2 regions of the Arthrobacter sp. NPDC080086 genome follow, and region 1 is predicted to be linked to the other one. Evidence: riboswitches for the same ligand, from Rfam matches in the RefSeq annotation. Region 1 holds a riboswitch; the other holds the start of a gene.
What was found. A riboswitch is a leader RNA that binds a small molecule or an ion and turns the genes downstream of it on or off. The one in region 1 is predicted to bind cyclic di-AMP.
Positions count from the first base shown of each region.

Region 2: another riboswitch for cyclic di-AMP. It lies ahead of AB0305_RS07970 (hypothetical protein); the one in region 1 lies ahead of AB0305_RS10545 (NlpC/P60 family protein).

Region 1 covers NZ_JBFBKP010000024.1:33,483-43,632, forward strand. Annotated here, with positions in the region: gene AB0305_RS10510 (hypothetical protein) at 1-28, opposite strand, end outside; gene AB0305_RS10515 (cold-shock protein) at 206-589, shown strand; gene AB0305_RS10520 (DUF3027 domain-containing protein) at 600-1,277, shown strand; gene AB0305_RS10525 (MFS transporter) at 1,320-2,651, shown strand; gene serC (phosphoserine transaminase) at 2,677-3,807, opposite strand; gene AB0305_RS10535 (metal-dependent transcriptional regulator) at 4,061-4,756, shown strand; cyclic di-AMP (ydaO/yuaA leader) riboswitch at 4,876-5,118, shown strand; gene AB0305_RS10540 (peptidoglycan DD-metalloendopeptidase family protein) at 5,121-5,939, shown strand; cyclic di-AMP (ydaO/yuaA leader) riboswitch at 6,052-6,245, shown strand; gene AB0305_RS10545 (NlpC/P60 family protein) at 6,512-7,273, shown strand; gene AB0305_RS10550 (HNH endonuclease) at 7,529-8,029, shown strand; gene AB0305_RS10555 (NTP transferase domain-containing protein) at 8,066-8,713, shown strand; gene AB0305_RS10560 (DUF6457 domain-containing protein) at 8,724-9,008, shown strand; gene AB0305_RS10565 (molybdopterin-binding protein) at 9,005-10,150, shown strand, end outside.
Region 2 covers NZ_JBFBKP010000016.1:159-10,308, forward strand. Annotated here, with positions in the region: partial or broken gene AB0305_RS07960 (glycosyl transferase) at 1-308, shown strand, start outside; gene AB0305_RS07965 (glycosyltransferase family 39 protein) at 513-2,519, shown strand; cyclic di-AMP (ydaO/yuaA leader) riboswitch at 2,730-2,917, shown strand; gene AB0305_RS07970 (hypothetical protein) at 2,916-3,662, shown strand; gene upp (uracil phosphoribosyltransferase) at 3,782-4,417, opposite strand; gene AB0305_RS07980 (phosphatase PAP2 family protein) at 4,430-5,266, opposite strand; gene AB0305_RS07985 (nucleoside deaminase) at 5,362-5,865, shown strand; gene AB0305_RS07990 (crosslink repair DNA glycosylase YcaQ family protein) at 5,902-7,152, opposite strand; gene AB0305_RS07995 (glycosyltransferase) at 7,232-8,353, opposite strand; gene AB0305_RS08000 (6-carboxytetrahydropterin synthase) at 8,361-8,759, opposite strand; gene AB0305_RS08005 (dehydrogenase) at 8,763-9,788, opposite strand; tRNA gene AB0305_RS08010 (tRNA-Ser) at 9,916-10,005, shown strand.

The DNA of each region.
Region 1 (10,150 bases):
GGGAGCGCCGGAGACGCTGTGGAGTCATGACAGCAACGCTAACAGTCCGCCTGCATCCGCGCCTCAAGCGCTCAAATCTGCCCGGGCACGATAACCTTGAAGGAACAGACCAACACGGTCGGGGCGGTCATACCCTGAACCCGCACATCGGTGCGGATGCGGTGACCGCCGGCCGCGTCCCAGCAGAACGAAGAAGGTTGATTACGTGCCTACCGGCAAGGTCAAGTGGTATGACAAGGAAAAAGGCTTCGGATTCCTCGCGGGCGAGGACGGCCAGGAGGTCTTCTTGCCCAAGTCCGCATTGCCCGAGGGCGTCGTTGAGCTGAAGGCCGGAACCCGGGTTGAGTTCGGCGTGGCCGACGGCCGCAAGGGCGCCCAGGCCCTGGGCCTGCGGGTGCTGGACAAGACTCCGTCGATCGCCAAGGCAAAGCGGCCCAGCGCCAAGGACCTCGCGCCCCTGGTCCAGGACCTGGTGACGGTGCTGGACAACCTCTCCGGCACCCTGTCGGCCGGCAAGTACCCCGAGGGCAACAAGGCGAAGGCTATTGCCGCCGCCCTGCGCAAGGTTGCCGACGAGCTGGACGCGTAGGGTCCGGCCGATGACTGCGGAACCTGAAGAGACCGGCTCCCCGGTGCCCGACTCCGGACGGAAGCCGGCGTCCAAGGCGTCCGCCGCCGGAGCGAAGGGCACGAAGTCGGCGGCCAAACCGCGCTATGGGGTGCCCGTGTGGCGGGTGGGCAAGCCCGACGCCTTCCTGGCCGCGTCCGTAGACGTAGCCCGTGCCGCGGTGGAGGGCATCGCCGAGCCCGGGCAGGTCGGCCGCCACCTGGCCGCCAAGAGCGAGGGTGACCGCCTGGTGACCCACCTGTTCGAGTCCAAGCTTCCCGGCTACGGCGGCTGGCAGTGGTACGCCGTGCTGACCCGCAACTCCCGCTCCAAGGTGGTGACGGTGGACGAGTTGGGGCTGCTGCCCTCGGAGGACTCCATCTTGGCCCCCGAGTGGGTGCCGTGGGCCGAACGCGTCCGGCCCGAGGACGCCCAGCCCGACGACGGTCACGAGGACACCGGGGCTGAGCACCGGAACCAATCCGAAGCCGAGTCCGACAACGCGGGCAGCCCCGACGCCGCCCGGGACGACGCCGTGCGGGACGCCGCCCAGGACGAGTCGGGCCAGGATGACGCTCCCGCGGAGTCCGGGACCGGCGCGACGGACGAGCCCGGGGACGAACCCGACGAACGCGCAGCGGACGCCCGGTCCGTCGCCGGGACCGACTAGCGGTTTGGCGGCGTTCAGGGCGGAGCAGCGGGAGGACCTTCCATGAGGTCCACCTTCAAATCGCTGCACATCCTGAACTACCGCATCTGGTTCCTCGGGGCCCTGGTCTCGAACATCGGCACCTGGATGCAGCGGACCGCCCAGGACTGGCTGGTCTTTGATCACCTCAGCCACCAGGACGCCGGCGCCATGGGCATCACCATGGCCCTCCAGCTGGGACCCCAGCTGTTCCTGGCCCCGGTCGCCGGACTGGTGGCCGACCGCTTCAACCGCAAGACCCTCCTGAACCTCACCCAGTCGTCCATGGCGCTGCTGAGCGCCCTGCTGGGCGCGCTGGTGCTCTCCGGGGCGGCGCAGCTCTGGCACGTGTACATCTTTGCCCTGCTTTTGGGCGTCGTCTCGGCCGTCGACGCCCCGGTCCGCCAGACCTTCGTCTCGGAGCTGGTCAAGGACGACTACCTGCCCAACGCCGTCGCCCTCAACAGCGCCTCCTTCAACGTCGCCCGGATGATCGGGCCCGCGGTCGCCGGTGTCCTGACCGTCGCGATCGGGCCCGGCTGGGTGTTCCTGGTCAACACCCTGACCTTCGTGGCGCTGCTGGCCAGCCTCGCCCGGATCCCGACGGCGTCGCTGCGGAAACTCCCCAAGGCGCGCGGCGGCAAGGGCCGGATCCGGGAGGGACTGCGCTACGTACGGCACCGGCCGGACATTGTGGTGGTCCTCGTGGCGGTCTTCATCGTCGGGACCCTGGGCCTGAACTTCGTGCTCTTCATCGCCGCGATGGTGGGCACCGAGTTCGGCCTCGACGCCGGTGCCTTCGGGCTGATGAACTCGATCATGGCCATCGGCTCGGTCGCCGGGGCCCTGCTCTCGGCCGGCCGCGGCCGCCCGCGGATGCGGATGATCTTCGGGGCCGCCGGGGTTTTCGGCATCACCTCCGGGCTGGCCGCTCTGGCCCCGAACTACTTCTGGTACGGCGTGGCCCTGGTTCCGGTGGGCCTGTGCGCCATCACCATGATGACCAGCGCCAACGGCTACGTGCAGACCACCACGGACCCGGCCATGCGCGGCCGCGTGATGGCCCTGTACATGGCGATCTTCATGGGCGGAACACCCATCGGGGCGCCGTTCGTCGGCTGGGTGGCGAACGTCGCCGGCCCGCGCTGGTCCATGGGCGTCGCCGCTGCAGCCGGCGTGGGCGCGGCCCTGATCGGGATGGCCTGGATCATCCGGGCACGCCACCTGCGGATCGCCTTCAACCGGCGGGCCCGCGGCCTGCGCTTCTTCCGGCTGGTGCCCGGCGGGGCGATCGGCACGGCAGACGACGACGGCGTCGTCCGGGCGGTAAACCCCGACGACGCCGCCAGCCGCTAGGCCGCCCCGGAGGGCGGCCCCGGGCCTACTTCGCCAGCTCTGCCACGACGTAGTCGATGCACTCCAGCAGGGCCGACACATCGTCCGGCTCGATCGCTACGAAGGTCGCGATCCGCAGCTGGTTACGGCCCAGCTTCCGGTACGGCTCGGTGTCGACAATCCCGTTGGCGCGCAGCACCTTGGCGATCGCGGCCGCGTCGACCGACTCGTCGAAGTCGATCGTGGCGATCACGTTGGAGCGGTCGGCCGGGTCCGTAACGAACGGGGTGGCAAAGCTGGACGCCTCGGCCCACCGGTAAATCCGTCCGGCGGAGTCGGCGGTGCGCGCCGCGGCGAAGTCCAGGCCTCCGCTGGCGTTGAGCCAGCGCACCTGCGCGTCCAGGGTCACCAGGGTCGCCAGCGCGGGGGTGTTATAGGTCTGGTTCAGCCGCGAGTTGTCGATGGCGGTCTGCAGGTCCAGGAAGTCCGGGATCCAGCGGCCGGAGGCCTTGACCCGGGCGGCCCGCTCCAGGGCCGCGGGGGAGAACAGGCCAAGCCACAGGCCGCCGTCGGAGGCGAAGTTCTTCTGCGGCGCGAAGTAGTAGACGTCGGACTCCGCGACGTCGACATCCAGGCCGCCGGCGGCGGAGGTCGCGTCGACCAGGACCAGCGAACCCTCCTCCGCACCGGCCACCCGCCGGACCGGGGCGGCCACGCCGGTGGAGGTCTCATTTTGCGGCCAGGCGTAGACGTCCACACCGGCCTCCGCCCGCGCCTCGGGCCGGGTGCCCGGCTCGGCCTTGATGATCGAGGACTCGGCCAGGAAGGGCGCCTTGTTCGTGGCGGCGGCGAACTTGGAGCCGAACTCGCCGAAGGAGAGGTGCTGTGCCTTGTTCTCCACGAGCCCGAAGCTGGCGATATCCCAGAACGCCGTCGAGCCGCCCACCCCCAGGACCACCTCGTAGCCCTCGGGGGCGCGGAAGAAGTCGCTGAGGCCGGAGCGGACCGAGCCCACCAGGTTCTTGACCGGGGCCTGGCGGTGGGAGGTGCCGAGCAGGGTGGTCGAGGCCGACGCCAGGGCCTCCATCTGTTCCGGGCGGACCTTCGAGGGCCCGGCGCCAAACCGGCCGTCCTTGGGAAGAAGGTTCGCGGGAATGGTGATGCTGGTGTCGCTCACAATGGCTCCAATGGTCGGCTGGGTGCGAGAGGTGGCTGGTCGGCCGGTAAGGACCGCTTCCATTCTGCCCGACGGCGGCCCCGGTGCCGGAAAACGGGCTGTCATAGTCCGGTCAGGAAGCCGGCCCTCAAATTATCCGGAGTAATTCACAATAGGCTAGGCTGTCCGGAGCGTATGGCGGATCCCGGGTGGCCGCACCCCGCACGCTGTACGGTGGAATGACGCAAGGACGGCGCTCAAGGAGCTGAGCTGGATGACGGATCTGATCGACACTACGGAGATGTATCTTCGGACCATTTTGGAGCTTGAGGAAGAGAACATCGTCGCGCTCCGGGCCCGCATTGCCGAACGACTCCGCCACTCCGGACCCACCGTCTCCCAGACCGTCGGCCGGATGGAACGCGACGGGCTGGTCGTGGTCTCCGGCGACCGCCACCTGGAACTGACCGAGGTGGGTCGGCGGCGCGCCACCGAGGTGATGCGCAAGCACCGCCTCGCCGAACGGCTGCTGGCCGACGTGATCGGCCTGGACTGGGCCTATGTCCATGAGGAAGCCTGCCGCTGGGAGCACGTGATGAGCGAACGGGTTGAGCGCCGCATCTTCGAGATGCTGGACCACCCCACCGTCTCCCCGTACGGCAACCCCATCCCGGGCCTCGCCGAACTGGGCGGTCTGCCGACGGCGGAACAGGCCGACGGCGTCGTCAACCTCCTGGACGCCATGGCGGGATATGCCGCGGACTCCAGAATCACCGTGAGCCGGCTTGCCGAACCCATCCAGGTGGAACCCGAGCTGCTGGTGCAGCTGGACGAGGGCGGTATCCGGCCCGGGGCCACCGTCTCGCTGGAGCGGGTGGGGGAGTACATCTCCGTCCGCGTCCCCGACATTGAGGGCGCGCTCGAGCTGCCGCCCGAGGTCGCCGCCCACGTTTTCGTTACCCGCGGGTAGGGCGACGCGGAAGCATACCGTAAGTGTGCTGTTTACTAGCCCGTCTAGGAGATAACGAAATTATTACTACGGGTCTTAATCCCCTATAGTTATCGACTAGTACCGAGACTAAAGCGTTACCTGATCCGAAGCCGAGCTCTGCCAGCGGATCAGGGTGCGAATCACCTTCTGGCAGAGGCGGGGGAACCACTACCGGCCGGTAATTCCGGCCTTGGGGTGAAGTCCGCTAGCGGCAAGCGAACTCTCTGAGGACACCATTTCCGGGTGCCTCTCTGCCTGGATGCTTGCATCGGCGGACCGGGTCTATGCACTCTCTGACCCGAATCCGACAGCTAACTTCGCAGGCTTTTCAGAGAGGAACCACTTGAGCACGCAGACCGTCCGCGGGCGCCGCCGCGCCGCCGGCCCGGCTCCGGAGCCGCGCCCCGCCGTCGACGTCACCGCCCCGCGCCCCCGCGACGCGCACCGGGACGAGCGCCGCAGCCGGCGCAGCCCGCTCCGCCAGGTCGCAGACTTCGCCGCCGTCACCGGCATGGGCCAGAAGGCCGGCATGACCCTGGCCGCCGCTGGCATCGCGCTCACCGTGGCCGTCCCCGTTACCGGCCCCGCTCTGGCCGTCGACGCCCCCACCTCGGGATCTGTCTCCGCGGCGGCCCAGCCCGAGGTCAAGGCCGCCGCGGCCCAGATCGACTTCAACCGCACCGCCGTCACCACCAAGGGCGACCCGGACGGCAAGCTCAAGCAGCTGCTCAGCGCGCAATCCGTCGGCTCCATCACCCGCGCCGCATCCGCGGGGACGCTCGGCGCCCCGCTGGACACCATGATCACGGCTTCGCCCTTCGGTTACCGGATCAGCCCCATTACCGGCGCGGTGGGCGAATTCCACCGCGGCCAGGACTACGCCGCCCAGTGCGGGACGGCCGTCCATGCCGCAGCAAGCGGCACCGTAACCTTCTCCGGCTGGCACCCCTACGGGGGCGGCAACCGGATTGTGGTCGACCATGGCAATGGCCTGGAGACCACGTATAACCACTTGTCGTCATCCAGCGTCCACGTCGGCCAGAAGGTCTCCCGTGGCGATGTGATAGCGATGAGCGGAACAACCGGTGCCTCCACCGGCTGCCACCTCCACTTCGAGGTGATGGTCAATGGGGACGTCGTTGATCCGCTGGGCTGGCTCTAGAAGAGCCCTTCGCAATGCTCACACTTCCGTGACACGCCGTGATCTGAATGTGACATTGAGTCCGAACTGTTGTACCGTATGAAGCACGCCAACTTCACCGAAGTTGGCGCTCTTGAGTGGATTGCCTAACTCTGCCACCGCTCAAGGTCCGTTCGCATGACATCGTCTGGCAGGGGCGGGGGAACCAATTTTGGTCTTCGCAAGAAGGCCTAGGGGTTAAGTCGCAAAGCTTCCCAGGAAGCGGAGCGGCCGGGTGACTCCCATCCGAATCCGACAGCTCACCTCGTAGGCATTGGGAGAGGCTACTTTCGTGTCTTCACGCCACAATGCTGCGCGTTTTCGCGCCGGCGAGGCTCAGTCGAGCCCGCTGATTACCATGCACCGCGTTGCCCTTGCCGGCGCCCGGGATGGTTCACGCAATGCAGTTCCTGCTTTTGGCGCGTCTTCGCAGTACACCCTTCGCTAAAGAAACCCGTTTCGGGGCGATCCGGCGTACCCCCAAGATGCCGGAGCGTCCTTAGTCCCGCCTGTTCAAGAGCGCGGACACAAAGGATCACGAAAGAGAGAACTAAATGACTACTCGTGCAACCATTGCACGCCACCGCGCGGAGGTCACCAAGACCAACTCGCTGGCTGTCATTGCCAAGGCCGTCGGCGACAACGCCGGTGGCATGGGTCGCCAGGCCGCGGTTATCGCTGCTGCCTCCGGCCTGGTCCTGACCAGCGGTATCGCGGCCAACGCCGCTGAGACCAACGTTCAGCGCGAATCCACCTCTGCTTCCGCCACCGAGGTTCAGTCCACCGCTCCGGCCACCATCTCGGCGGCCTCCAGCATCGCCATCTCCTACGAGAAGCCTGCTGTGACTACCGCGGCCGCCCCAGTCGTCGAGGCCCCGAAGCCCGTCGTCAAGGTGCAGGAAGCAGACACCACCGCCGCAGCCACCCCGGCCGCCGGCACCGCGGTCAACGCGTCCGTCGCCACCAAGGCTCCGGCCGCCACCAGCGGCATGGGCGCCTCGATCGCCGCCGCCGCTTACGCTCAGATCGGCGTGTCCCAGGACTGCACCATGCTGGCCACCAACGCCCTGGCCGCCGTCGGCATCCACTACCACGGCTGGCCGGCAGGTTACCTGTCCCTGGGCCGCACCGTCAGCGCCGCCGAAGCGCAGCCGGGTGACCTCGCGTACTACCAGAACGGCGGCATGGGCATGGCCCACATCGCCGTCTACGTCGGCAACGGCATGGCCGTCCACGGCGGCTGGAACGGCGGCACCACCGCCCTCTACAGCGTCAACGTCGGTTCCGGCCCGGTCTTCATCCGCGTCGGCGGCTAAGACCGCCGCTTCCCGCGAAGCTTCGAAAAGGACCCCTGCCACCGGCGGGGGTCCTTCTCTGTTAACCGCCTGGATTGGTGCCGGAACCCTCCGGTGCCAGACCGGCCCGGGATCCGCCACGGATGCCCTGGGGCCCGAAATTCGGTAATCCGGGCCACCCGTGTTTACTCTTGTGGTGTCGATCCTTAGCCTGACCATGCAGAGGGCAGCCGGCCCTCGTGCCACTGGCGGGTGCGGCCGTGAAGAGGGATGCGGATGCGCACACTCGTTCTGAATGCTGGATATGAACCGCTGGCGGTAGTGACCTTCCGCCGGGCACTGGTGCTCGTGCTGACGGGCAAGGCCAGTGTCGTGGCCGAGGGGGACGACCCCGTGGTGGGGCCGCAGGACATCCTCGGCCGGCCGAGCGTCATCCTGCTCAACCGCTACATCCGCCCCCGCTACAACACGGTGACCGCGGTCAGCCGCCGCGGAGTGCTCCGCCGGGACGGCCACCGGTGCGCGTACTGCGCCAAACCGGCCCACACCATCGACCACGTCCAGCCCAAGTCCCGGGGCGGCGCCGACTCTTGGGAGAACCTGGTGGCCGCCTGCCTGCGCTGCAACAACGTCAAGGGCGACCACACCCCGGCCGAGATGGGCTGGAAGCTCGGTTTCACTCCCGGTCCGCCGAAGGGCACCATCTGGCAGATCAAGGAGCTGGAGAAGCCTACCCCCGCATGGGACCCGTTCCTGCTGCCGGAATCCGCGCACTAGCACCGTCGGCCGCCCGCAGGCGGCTAGGCTGGGCGGGTGGAATTCGACGCCGTCATCCTCGCCGGGGGCAGGTCCTCCCGGCTGGGCGGAACCCCCAAGGCCGCCCTCCGCTTTCGCGGGGACACCCTGCTGGAGCGGTCGCTGCTCGCGGCGGCCGGGGCACGCAGCGTCGCCGTCGTGGGCCCGGAAGCCGGCAGCCTCCCGGGCGGCATCCTCCTGTGCCGTGAAGACCCGCCCTTCGCCGGACCCGCGGCAGCCCTGGCCGCCGGGCTCGAGGCCCTTGCCGGCGGCGGGGCGGCGGGCCGAAACCCCGCGCCGCTGACGCTGGTCCTGGCCTGCGACATGCCGCTGGTTGCCGACGCCGTCCACGCCCTCTTCGCCGACCGCTCCCGGGCGCAGCCCGGCTCGGAAGGCAGCGTCGCCGTTTCCGCGGACGGCCGGATCCAGCCGTTGGCCGGTCTTTATGACACGGCCGCGCTACAACGATCGGTGGCGGACGCGGCACGGCACGGCACGCTGGTGGGCGGATCGTTGTTCGGCCTGCTTGCTAGTCTGGACCTGCGGACGGTTCCCGTGCCGCCCGGGTCCACCGACGACGTCGACACCTGGGCGGACGCCCAGGCCCTTGGGGTCGCGCGTCCCGGCGTGGCCGGGAACGGAAGCGGCCGCCCGCACACGACATGAAAGGCCCACCGTGAAGAGCCAGGACGAAACCCTCGAGGACTGGTGCCGCGCGCTGCTCCAGGCCCTCGAGCTCGACGGCGTCGACATCGACATCAACGAGGTACTGGGACTCGCCGGGGTTGCCGCGCACTCCGTGATCCGCCCGGCCGCACCGCTGACCACCTTCATCGCCGGTTTCGCCGCCGGGCTGGCCTCCGGCACCGGCCAGGCCACCGACGAGGTCTCCATGCGGGCCGCCATGGGCGTCGCGCGGAAACTCGCCAAGGAATACGCCGCCGAGGCCCCCGGGGAATGACGTCCGAGCCACCCCGCGACGACGCCGACGACGCCCGGACCGAGCCCGCCGCGCACCGGCACCTGGCCCACACGTGGCAGGAAGCCCGGGAGCTCTCGTTCGACTGCGCCAGCCCGATCCCGCCGGCCCCGGTGGCCCTGCGCCGCGCCCTCGGCCGCACCCTCGCCGCCGACGTCACGGCCCTGCACGACATGCCGCACTACGCGTCCTCGGCCATGGACGGCTGGGCGGTGAACGGCAGCGGCCCCTGGATCCTGGCCGAGCCGGGGCAGCGCCTCGCCCCTCACCAGGCCAGTCCCATTGTCACCGGCGGGTTGATCCCGGCCGGTGCGAAGGCCGTGCTCCGCAGCGAGAGCGGTGTGATCGGCCCCGACGAGGACCAGTTGCCGGTGCTCAAGCTTGGCGGCGGCGCGAAGCCGGGGGAGCCCCGCAACGGCGACCACATCCGCAAAGCCGCCGAGGAAGGGGCCGAGGGTGAGGTTCTGATCCCCAAGGGGACCGTGCTCAACCCGGCCCACCTGGCCCTCGCCGCCCTCGCCGGCCACGACGCGCTGCCCGTGCTGGGGAAACCGGTGGTCCGCCTGGTTTTCACCGGCTCCGAGGTGGTCGCCAGCGGCGTGCCACAGCCGGGGGAGGTCCGGGACACCTTCAGTCCTCAACTGTCCGCCGTCGTCGACCTGCTCGGCGGCGTCCCCGCCGGCGAGATCAAGATCGGTGACGGGGACGGCGAATGGCTCGCCGCCCTGGAGGACCCCGAACCCGTGGGCGACGACGAGGACACCCCGCCCGCCGACGTCGTCATCACCACCGGGGGGACCGGCCGGTCCGGAACCGACCACCTCCGCCGCACCGTCGAGCAGTTGGGCGGCAGGCTGCTGATCGACGGCATCGCGATGCGTCCCGGGCACCCCGCGGTCCTGGCCGAACTGCCCGACGGACGCTTCATCATCGGGCTGCCCGGCAACCCGCTCGCAGCCATGATGGCGCTCTCCACCATCGGCGGACCACTCCTGGCCGCGCTGGGTCACCGGCCCCCGCCGCCCGTCACGGAGGTCCCGTGCGGCACGATGATCGACGCCGATCCCGGCCGCACCCGGCTGATGCCCTTCCGCATGGTCTACGGCATGGCCTCCCCGGCCCAG
Region 2 (10,150 bases), on a different contig from region 1:
TGTTGAAAACCTCGACGGCGAAATGGTCGGGAATCGTCTCCGGCGCCACCTCCGCCGCGGACCTGGAGCTCGCCACCGGCACCAACGTGATTGCCCTCGGCGGCTGGAACGGCGGCGACCCCTATCCCACCCTGGCCCAGTTCCAAGCCATGGTGGACCGCGGCGAGATCGGCTACTTCATCGCCGGCGGCGGCATGGGCGGTATGGGCGGCGGCCGGGGCGGAAACTCCGAGGTCGCGGCCTGGGTTGCCGCCAACTACCAGGCACAGACCGTCGGCTCCACCACCGTCTACAAGCTGGCGGGCTAGGCCATGACCGCTTGCACCGACCTCACAAGCACCGGCTCCGCCGTCACTTCCCCCGCCGGGCCCGGGCCCGGAGCAAGCCCGGCGACTGAGGCTGCCGGCTCCGGGCTGCGCCACCCGCGGTGGCGCGGTCGCCGCCGCCGGAACCTCCGGCCGCAGGCGTCCACTCGGCAGCACCCCTTGCCGCCCCTATCCCGGCGCCAGGTCATGGCACAGCGGGCGGAACTGGCCGCCCTGCTTGCCGGAACCGCGGTGCTCTACCTCTGGAACCTCGGCGCCTCCGGCTGGGCGAACGCCTTCTACTCCGCGGCGGCGCAGGCCGGCTCGCAGGACTGGACGGCCTGGTTCTTTGGCTCCTCGGACGCGGCAAACGCCATCACGGTGGACAAGCCGCCGGCGTCGCTCTGGGTGATGGGCCTGTCCGTGCGGCTTTTCGGGCTGAGCTCCTGGAGCGTCCTGGCGCCCGAGGCTCTGATGGGTGTCGCGACGGTGTGGCTGGTCTACCTGGCCGTCCGCCGGGCCGCCGCACCCGCGACGGCGGACGCCCGGCTGGCCCACCGCGCCGGACTGATCGCCGGGGCCGTGATGGCCCTGACCCCCGTGGCCGTGCTGATGTTCCGCTTCAACAACCCGGATGCCCTGCTGGTCCTGCTGATGACGGCCGCAGCCTACGCGGTGCTGCGCGCCATCCAGGACGCCCGGCTGCGCTGGCTGCTCCTGGCCGGGGTGCTGCTGGGCTTCGGGTTCCTGACCAAGCAGCTGCAGGTGCTGCTGGTGGTCCCGGGCTTCACCGCGGCCTACCTGCTCGCCGCACGCGCCGGCCTGGGCCGGCGGCTGCTGCACCTGCTCGCCACGGGAGCGGCGATGGTGGTGGCGGCCGGCTGGTGGCTGGCCGCCGTCGAGCTCACCCCGGCGGCTGACCGGCCCTACATCGGCGGCTCGCAGGGCAACTCCATCCTGGAACTGACCCTGGGCTACAACGGCCTGGGCCGGCTCAGCGGGGACGAGACGGGGAGCGTCGGCGGCGGCAACGGCTGGGGCACCCCCGGCCTGCTCCGGCTTTTCAACAGCGAGTTCGGCGGGCAGATCGCCTGGCTGCTGCCGTCGGTGCTGCTGCTGGCGGCTGGGCTGCTGTGGCTGGGCCGGCGGGCGCCACGGACCGACGCCGTCCGCGCCTCCGTGGTGGTCTGGGGCGGCTGGGTGCTAGTCACCGGGCTGACGTTCAGCCTGATGGCCGGCATCATCCACCCGTATTACATGGTGGCGCTGGCCCCGGGGGTCGCCGGGTTGGCCGGTCTGGGGTCGGTGCTGCTGTGGCAGCGGCGGGATCAACCCGGTGCCGCCGGGACGCTCGCCGCCGCGGTGGCCGCGGCCGGTTTCATGGCTTTCGAGCTGCTGGGCCGCACGCCCGCGTTCGTTCCGTGGCTGCGCTGGCTGGTGCTGGCCGTGGCGCTGGCAGCGGCCGTCGGGGTGATGGTTCCGGCCGTCCGGGCCCGGGTCGCCGGCGCGTCCGCCGCCGGGACCACTGGCCCGCTGTCCCCTGGCGGCCCGACAGCGGCGCTCTTGGGACGTACGACGGCGGGACTCGCCGTCGTCGCGGCCCTCGCCGGTCCCCTGGCGTACTCGCTGTCCACCGCCGCCACCGCGCACTCCGGCTCGATCGTCAGCGCGGGGCCTGCGGTGGGTGGCCGGGCGGGCCTGCCGGCCATGTTCGGCGGCACGGGCGGAGCCATGGGCAACGCGCAGGGCAATCCCTTCGGCCCGACCAACGGCACCGGGGCCAACAGCAACGGGGCAAACGGCAACGGGGCAAACGGCACCGTCCGCGGCCAGGGCGGGGGCATGGGCGGCGGAATGGGCGGGCTCCTCGGCGCGACCACCCCGTCGTCTGCCTTGGTGGATGCCCTCGAAACGGACGCCGGCCGTTACACCTGGGCGGCCGCCGTCGTCGGGTCCAACAACGCCGCCGGTTACCAGCTCGCCACGCAGCTGCCCGTGATGGCCGTGGGCGGGTTCAACGGCACCGACCCCGCACCCACTCTCGAGCAGTTCCAGCAGTACGTCGCCGAAGGCCGGATCCACTACTTCATCGCCGGCCGCACCATGCAGGGCGAAAGCGGATCCGACGACGCCGCCAGGATCGCCGACTGGGTGACGGCCACCTACCCCGCCCAGAGCGTCGGCGGCACCACGGTGTACCTGCTGGCGAAGTAGCCGCCCCGGACGGTCCGCCGTTTCGACGGTTCCCTGCCGCGTAGACGTCTCCAAGCGTCGGGCATGCAGGGAACCGTCGAAACGGCCCGAAACACAGGACCCGCCCACTGCAAATCGGCAACCAGCCACACCGCGGCGTTACCTAAATGTGACATGAGGGAGAAAGTCCGGTACCGTTTTTATGGTGCGGCCATCGATCTGGCCGCATATCCGGGTCTGACGCCAAACTCTGCCGCTTCCCGGATTCCATGGATTGAGGCAGAGACGGGGAACCCAGAGTTCCCGGGCACCTGCATCCATGCACCCCTTGGGGTTAAGCCGACTCGTTGATCATCCGAGCGGCCGGATTTCTCTTCCGAACCCGACAGCTAACTCCGTAGGCGTTGAGAGGCGAACATGACTGAACACAAGGCACCCGTGCGCCTAAAAGGCGCTAAACGCACCTCCTCGGCCGACGTCGCGCGCCACCGCGCCGACCCGGCCCAGGGCTCGGCCACCCGAGGCCGCGCCAGCTTTGGCTCCAAGGGCAAGCTCACCGCCGTCGCGCTGACCGCGGCCGCCGTGCTGCTGGGCGCCGGCGCCGCAGGCCAGGCCACCGGCACCACCGCCCCGGTCGCGACCGCCACCCAGGCCCCGGCCCTGCAGCTCTCCGACCTGGAACGGCTCGGCAGCTACACCCCGGCCACGGCACCGGCCAGCGTCGAAGCCCAGGCCTCCAAGGTCACCCCCGAGACCCCGGCTCCGTCCACCCCCGCTCCGTCCACGCCGGCCCCCGCACCGGCTGCTCCGGCTCCCGCCGCGGCACCCGCCCCGGCCCCGCAGCCAGTGGCCGTCGACGATCCCGCCGGCGCACAGGCCTACGCCGCCTCGCAGCTGCCGGCCCACGGCTGGGCCCCGAGCGAGATGCAGTGCCTGATGAAGCTCTGGACCCGCGAATCGGACTGGAAGACCACGGCCACCAACCCGTCCAGCGGTGCCTACGGCGTGGTCCAGTCCCTCCCGGCCGAGAAGATGGCCAGCGCCGGCGCGGACTACATGACCAACTACCGCACCCAGATCAACTGGGGCCTGCAGTACGTGCAGGAACGGTACGGCTCCCCCTGCGGCGCCCTGAACTTCCACTACGCGAACAACTGGTACTAAGCCGCCAAGGCTGACGCCACCCCGCGCAGATACAGCAAAGGCACCGGATCTCGTCAGATCCGGTGCCTTTGCTGTATCCCCGGGCGGCCCGTTCAGCGGCCCGAGGGAAAGCGGACGCGCTACCCGGCGATGCCGTAGAGCCGGTCGCCAGCGTCGCCCAGGCCGGGGACGATGTAGGACTTCTCGTTCAGCTTCTCGTCGATGGAGGCCAACACGATCGTGACGTTGGCGTCGGAGAGCTCTTCCTCCAGCTTGGCCAGGCCCTCGGGGGCGGCCAGCAGGCAGATGCAGGTGACGTCGGAGGCGCCGCGCTTGAAGAGGAACTTGATCGCCTCGCGCAGGGTGCCGCCGGTGGCCAGCATGGGGTCCAGGACGAAGATCTGACGGTCGGTCAGGTCCTCGGGGAGCCGCTCGGCGTAGGTGATGATGTCCAGGGTTTCCTCGTCGCGGGCCATGCCCAGGAAGCCGACCTCCGCGGTGGGGACCAGCTTGGTCATGCCCTCGAGCATGCCGAGGCCGGCGCGGAGGATCGGGACCACCAGCGGGGTGGGCTTGGTGAAGGCCGTGCCGATGGTGGTGCTGACCGGGGTCTCGATGGTGACCGGTTCGGTGCGGACGTCGCGGGTTGCCTCGTACGCCAGCAGCGTGACCAGCTCTTCGGTGAGCTGGCGGAAGACGGGTGACGGGGTGTTCTTGTCCCGCAGAACGGTGAGCTTATGGGCCACCAGCGGGTGGTCGACAACGAGAGTGCGCATGGGTCAAAACTATCATCCGGACGCTTCGGACCGCCCCCGCCCGCCGGGTGTCCCGGCCTCGTCCGCCGCCCCGCGACGATGCGCCGTTTCGGCGTCGTGGTGCCCGTCCGGCGCCTTCTCGCGCAGGCGCTGGCCGTTGTCGAAGGTGGGCGCCGGGCCGGTCCGTTCCCGGTGCCTGATCACGTGGAACAGCCGATGCGCCAGGATCACGATGCCCACCCAGCCCAGGCCGAGCGCCCAGCCGAAGATCACGTCGGTCATCCAGTGATGGCCTAGGAACACCCGGCTCATGCCCATCGCGATGATGAAGAGCGCCCCGGCCGTGATCAATCCCACCCGGGCGATGGTGCGCTGGACCTGCAGGCAGGTGAGGTACACCACGAGTGAGATCACCACGGTGGTGTTCAGGGTGTGGCCGCTGGGGAACGACGGCGAGTTTTCGTAGGGCGGGACGGCATCGGCGTGGTCGGGGCGGGTGCGTCCGATGAGCTTCTTGCCCAGGGAGGTAGCGGTGACGGAGACGGCGGCCGCCCCGCCGATGAGGATGAGCGGGCGCCAGGTCCGGGTCCGCCAGATCAACAGCGCGGTGAGGATGCTGGCCAGGATCGGCATGCCGATGCCGCCGCCGATGTTGGTGAACCCGGTGACGAACGCATCCAGGCCGGGGCTGCGGAGCCGTTCCATGGCGGCGAGCATGGGCTTGTCCAGGTTGGCCAGGCCGGCGTCGTCCACCACGTTGTCGTAGACCTCGGCGCTGGTCAGGGCCAGCGCCACCACCGCGATGCCGCCCAGCAGCATGGTGATCCAGAGCGCGGCGTAGGGCACCACCCATTTGCCCCAGCGCCGCATCAACCAGCTCTCAGTCCTGGTGCTCACTGCGTTCTCCCGACGTCCGGTGCACCCACGGTGCACAGCTTGCTTAGGATCGAAACTACCATTGAGCCATGACATCGCCCGAGCCCCGCCATGCCGAGTGGATGGGCCTCGCCCTGAGCGAGGCCCGGCAGGCCCTCGCCACCGCGGACGTGCCGATCGGGGCCGTGGTGATCGGCCCGGACGGGACGGTGCTGGGCGCCGGCCGGAACGAGCGGGAGGCCCTCGGGGACCCGACGGCGCACGCCGAGATGGTCGCCATCCGGGAAGCGGCCGCGCGGCTTCGCGAGCGCCGTGCCGACGAGGGGGCGCGCGACGACGGCTGGCGGCTGGCGGACTGCACCCTGGTGGTGACGCTGGAGCCGTGTGCGATGTGCGCCGGCGCGGTGGTGCTGGCCAGGATTCCCCGCGTGGTGTTCGGCGCCTGGGACGAGAAGGCGGGCGCCGCGGGGTCCGTCTTCGACATTCTCCGCGAGCGCCGGCTAAACCACTGGGTGGAGGTCTACGGCGGCGTGCGGGAGCAGGAGTGCGGGGACTTGCTGCGGGACTTCTTCGCCGAGCACCGCGGCGCCTGATTCCCCGTTCTTCGTCCCGGCGTCCCCTGATCCTGCTTACCGTTCGGCGGTGGCCGTCGTCGACGCTCGCAGCGCGTCGATGCGCTTCCGGCGGGAGGCGGGGGAATCGAGGCTGAAGGCGCGGAAGTCGCCCAGGTCCTCCCGGATCCAGGCCTCCACCTCCGCGATCCGCCGGCTGACCGCGGGCGTCAGGTCGCCGAACACCCAGGCGGCGATCTTCCCGGTCTCCGGGTCGTACTGCCAGAGTCCGATGATCCGGCCACGGTCCAGGATCGGGTGGTCCGGCAGGTCTGCCTGCAGCGCCAGCGAGCTGAGCCCCGCCTTGCGGTGGTCCGCCTCGTCCAGCAGCTCGGCCGCGTTCCGCCGCAGCAGCACCAGCGAATCTGTCCCGGCGAGCAGCTGGATCTGTTCCTCCGCGGGGGCGGTGAAGGCGGCGAGGCGGTCGACGTCGTCGGGCAGCATCCACAGCACGGCACTGTCCTTGCCCGCGTCCCCGGGGAGCGGGACGTCGACGGCACCGGCGGCCGCCAGTGCCGCGCGGGTCTGCGCCACGGTGAAGCCCGTGAACCACTGGGACTGTTTAGCAGTGGCGCCGCCGGTCCAGCCGAGGTAACGGCGCATCAGCAGGGCGCGGACCTCCTCGTCGGTGAGATCGCTGGTGGGCAGGTCCCAGGCCTCGTAGGCGTAGCGCTGCCGGTCCAGGCGGCCGTCGGCAGGCACCCTGCGGATGCGGCCCTCCGCCTGCAGGATGCCCAGCGCCGCGGGCAGCGTGGTGGCGGCGCCCTTCTTCTTCCCCTCCTCCCCCAGGCTCTGGACCGCGTCGCCGAGTTCCTCCTTGAGCTGCCGCGGGTCCAGCGGGGTACCGGCCTCGGCCAGGACGTGCCGGACCTGTTCCTCGAGCAGGGTGATTTCGCCGCGGTCCACGCCGAGCCGAGTCAGCACCGAGACGGCGGCCTCCGCGGCGGGGCGGCCCAGGCGCAGCGCCCAGGCAAAGTCGTCGCTGCCCAGGACGTAGGTGCAGCCGCGCGCCGTCGGCAGTTCCAGGATCCGCTGGGCCTCGACGTCGGCATCCACCTCGCCGCGGCGGAGGCCGGCACGGGCGAACAGGGAGAGGTAGGGGTTGGCGCCGCCGACGGACCTAGCCCAGCCCGCCCGTGCGAGCACCTGCCCGGCGGTGCAGCCGGCCAGCGACCCGTCCAGGCCCTGCCGGTGCCAGGACCAGGCGCGGAGGTTTGCGGCGGTGAGGCTCTGGGGCGGAAGGCTGACCGTGGCTGGCTCGGTGCTCATGCGCCCATTGTCCATCCATGCCGCGGACGGCGATACGGGGCTGCCCCGCGACGACTGCGGCGGCGGCGTGGGACGGCGGTTACCGGCCCAGGATCTCCAACACCGTGCGGGCCGTCGCGTCCCACCCGGGCAGGTGCTGCCGGGCGTCCAGCGCGGTGGCGTGCCACCGTGCCCGGAGCTCCGGCTCCGTGAGCCAGCGGCGCAACAGCTCCGCCAGGGGTGCGGGATCCTCGGCGAGCGCGACGGCGGCGCCCGGCAGCCCGGCGTCGTCCTCTTCGGGTTCTTCGCCCCTAGCCCCGGCCGCGCCGGGTCCTGCAGGCGGAGTTCCGGCCTGCGGAGTTCCGGCCGTGAGGGCCTCCAGCGCCCCGGTCCCGCGCCGGATGATCGCGGGGATGCCGCGGGCGAGGGACTCGGTGACGGCCATGCCGAAGGTTTCCGCGCGCGAGATCAGCAGCGTGAGATCGGTCCGGGCCCATTCGGCGTCCAGGGCGTCCCACCGGAGCTCGCCCGGGATCCGGACGCGGGCACCGAGCCCCAGCCGTTCCGTTTCGGCGCGGAGCAGGGCGGCGTACTCCGGGTCCGCGGTGTCCGCCCCGACGAGGGCGGCGGTCCAGTCCAGGTCGGTCAGGGCTGTGAGCGCCTGGAGGAACAGCAGCTGGCTCTTGTTCGGCAGCAGCGCGGCCACCATCGCCAGGTGCGGCGGGGTGGACCCGGCCGCCGTCCCGGCGCGGTCGGTGCCGGGCAGCGCGACGGCGACGGTGGTATCAGCGCCGGTTGCAGCGCCGTCGAGGCCGTGCCGGGCGCGCAGTTCCGCCGCGGCGGAACTGCTGCTGCAGATCACCCCGGCCGCGGCGGCAACCGCGCGTCCTTCCAGGTCGGCATACCCGTCGAGCGGCATGTGGAGCAGGATCCACACCGGCGTCCCGGCGCGGGCGGCGGCCTCCAGCTGCTCCGGGGCACCGCAGGCCACGAGCCCGTCCACCAGGGTGACTGTCCCGGGGCCGGCCGGTTCCGCCAGCAGGTTCCCCAGCGCCGACCGGTCCGCGGGGCCGCCCACCGGCCAGTCGCCGTCGGCGGTCCGGGTCGTGGCGGGCACCCCGAGCGCGTCGAGGGCGCGGACCAGGGCCGCGTTGTAGGCGTTGCCGCCGGAGTTGTGGCGGACGTTGCCGGGCAGGACCAGGCGGACGGCGGAGGGCTGCACGGGGAGGCTAGTCGGCGTCGAACTCGAGGGAGTAGCTGGCCCACGCGTCCGGGGTCTCGCGCAGGGTGACGTCGATGCCCGCGAGCGCGCGCCCGTCGTCGCCCTCGCGGATCTGCGCGGCGACGGCGTCCGCGATGTACTGCGCCAGCGCCTCGGTGGTGCTCAGCTTGCCGGCGAAATCGGGGTGCTCGTCCAGGTTCTTGTAGTTCAGGCCGGACAGGACGGCGCCCAGCACCTCGCCCGCCTCGCCGATGTCCAGGACGATCGCATCCTGGTTCAGGCTCCGGCGGCGGAAGGTCACCTCGGTGACGAAGGTGGCACCGTGCATGCCCTGCGCGGGGCCGAACGCCGGGCGGGGCAGGCTGTGGGCGATCATGAAGTTGCTGCGGACGGTCAGGCTGAACACGGATTACCTCGTGGTTTCTGTGGTGTGCGGGTATTCGATGACGTGGCAGAGGGCGTCGAGGGTGCCGTCGGAGAGTCGCTGGACGACGTCGGGCAGCTCCTCGAAGCGCGAGGTGCCGGTGAGGAAGGCCTCGAAAACGGGGTCGCGAAGCAGGGACACGGCGAGGTTCAGCCGGTCGGCGGTGGTGCGGCGGTGACGGCGGGCGCGCGCGACGACGCCCACCTGGCTGGCCCGGATGGAGAGGCGCCGGGCGTGGAAGTCCTCGCCGAGGGGCAGGCTGACGCTGCGGTCCGCGTACCAGGACATTTCGATGATCTCGCCCTCGTCGCCCACGAGCTGCAGGGCCCGTTCCAGGCCGGCCTGGGAGGCGGAGCAGTGGATGACGATGTCGCAGTCGCCGGCGGCGTCGTCCGGGTGGCTGAACTCGACGCCCAGGGCGTCCGCGAAGGCGCGCTTGGCCGGGTCGATGTCAATCAGCTGCAGCCGTTCCAGCGGGAAGCCGGCGAGGAGTTTGGCCACCATCCCGCCGACCAGTCCTGCGCCGATCACGGCCACCCGGTCCCCCAGCCGCGGGCCCGCTTCCCAGAGGGCGTTGACGGCGGTTTCCACGGTGCCGGTGAGGACGGCGCGGCGGGCCGGGACGCCGTCGGGAACCTCGGTGAGGGAGGTGACGGGGACGACGTAGCGGTCCTGGTGCGGGTGCAGGCAGAAGACGGTTTTGCCCTGCCAGCCGTCCGGCCCGGCCTCGACGACGCCCACGGAGAGGTAGCCGAACTTCACCGGGCCCGGGAAGCTGCCCTCCTGGTGCGGGGCGGCCATGGCGTCGGCCACACAGTCGGGGACACGGGCGTGGTGCACCACCATCTCGGTGCCCTTGCTGATGCCAGAGTAGAGGGACCGGACCAGGGCCTCGCCGGGGCCTGGCGCCGGCAGGTCCTCGGTGCGGAGTTCACCCTGTTCCGGGCCGACGGTCCAGTAAGCGGTGGCGGTGCCGGTATCCCGGGTGGAGGGCGCATTCGAAATAGTCATTGTGCTGTCGAATCTAGTGCCGTGCGGGCGCCGCCGGAAGCTCCCCGGGCCGGCCCGGGCGCGGCGGCTCTGGTTGACCGGGCCCGTTTTGGGGTTCGGCCCCGCGCTCCGGTACCCTAGTCAGGTTGGTGACGTGTCCGAGCGGCCGAAGGTGCAACACTCGAAATGTTGTTTGGTGTAAAAGCCAACGTGGGTTCAAATCCCACCGTCACCGCCACACAGCGAGGCCCCTGCTTCCCTTTGTTTACGAGGGAAGCAGGGGCCTTTGCTTTGCCCGGGACTGTCCCCCGGCAGCGCATTGGCAACTGATCGCCCAAGCCTGACCGCCGCGACTTTTCCACGTCAACGGTCGAGATAGACGA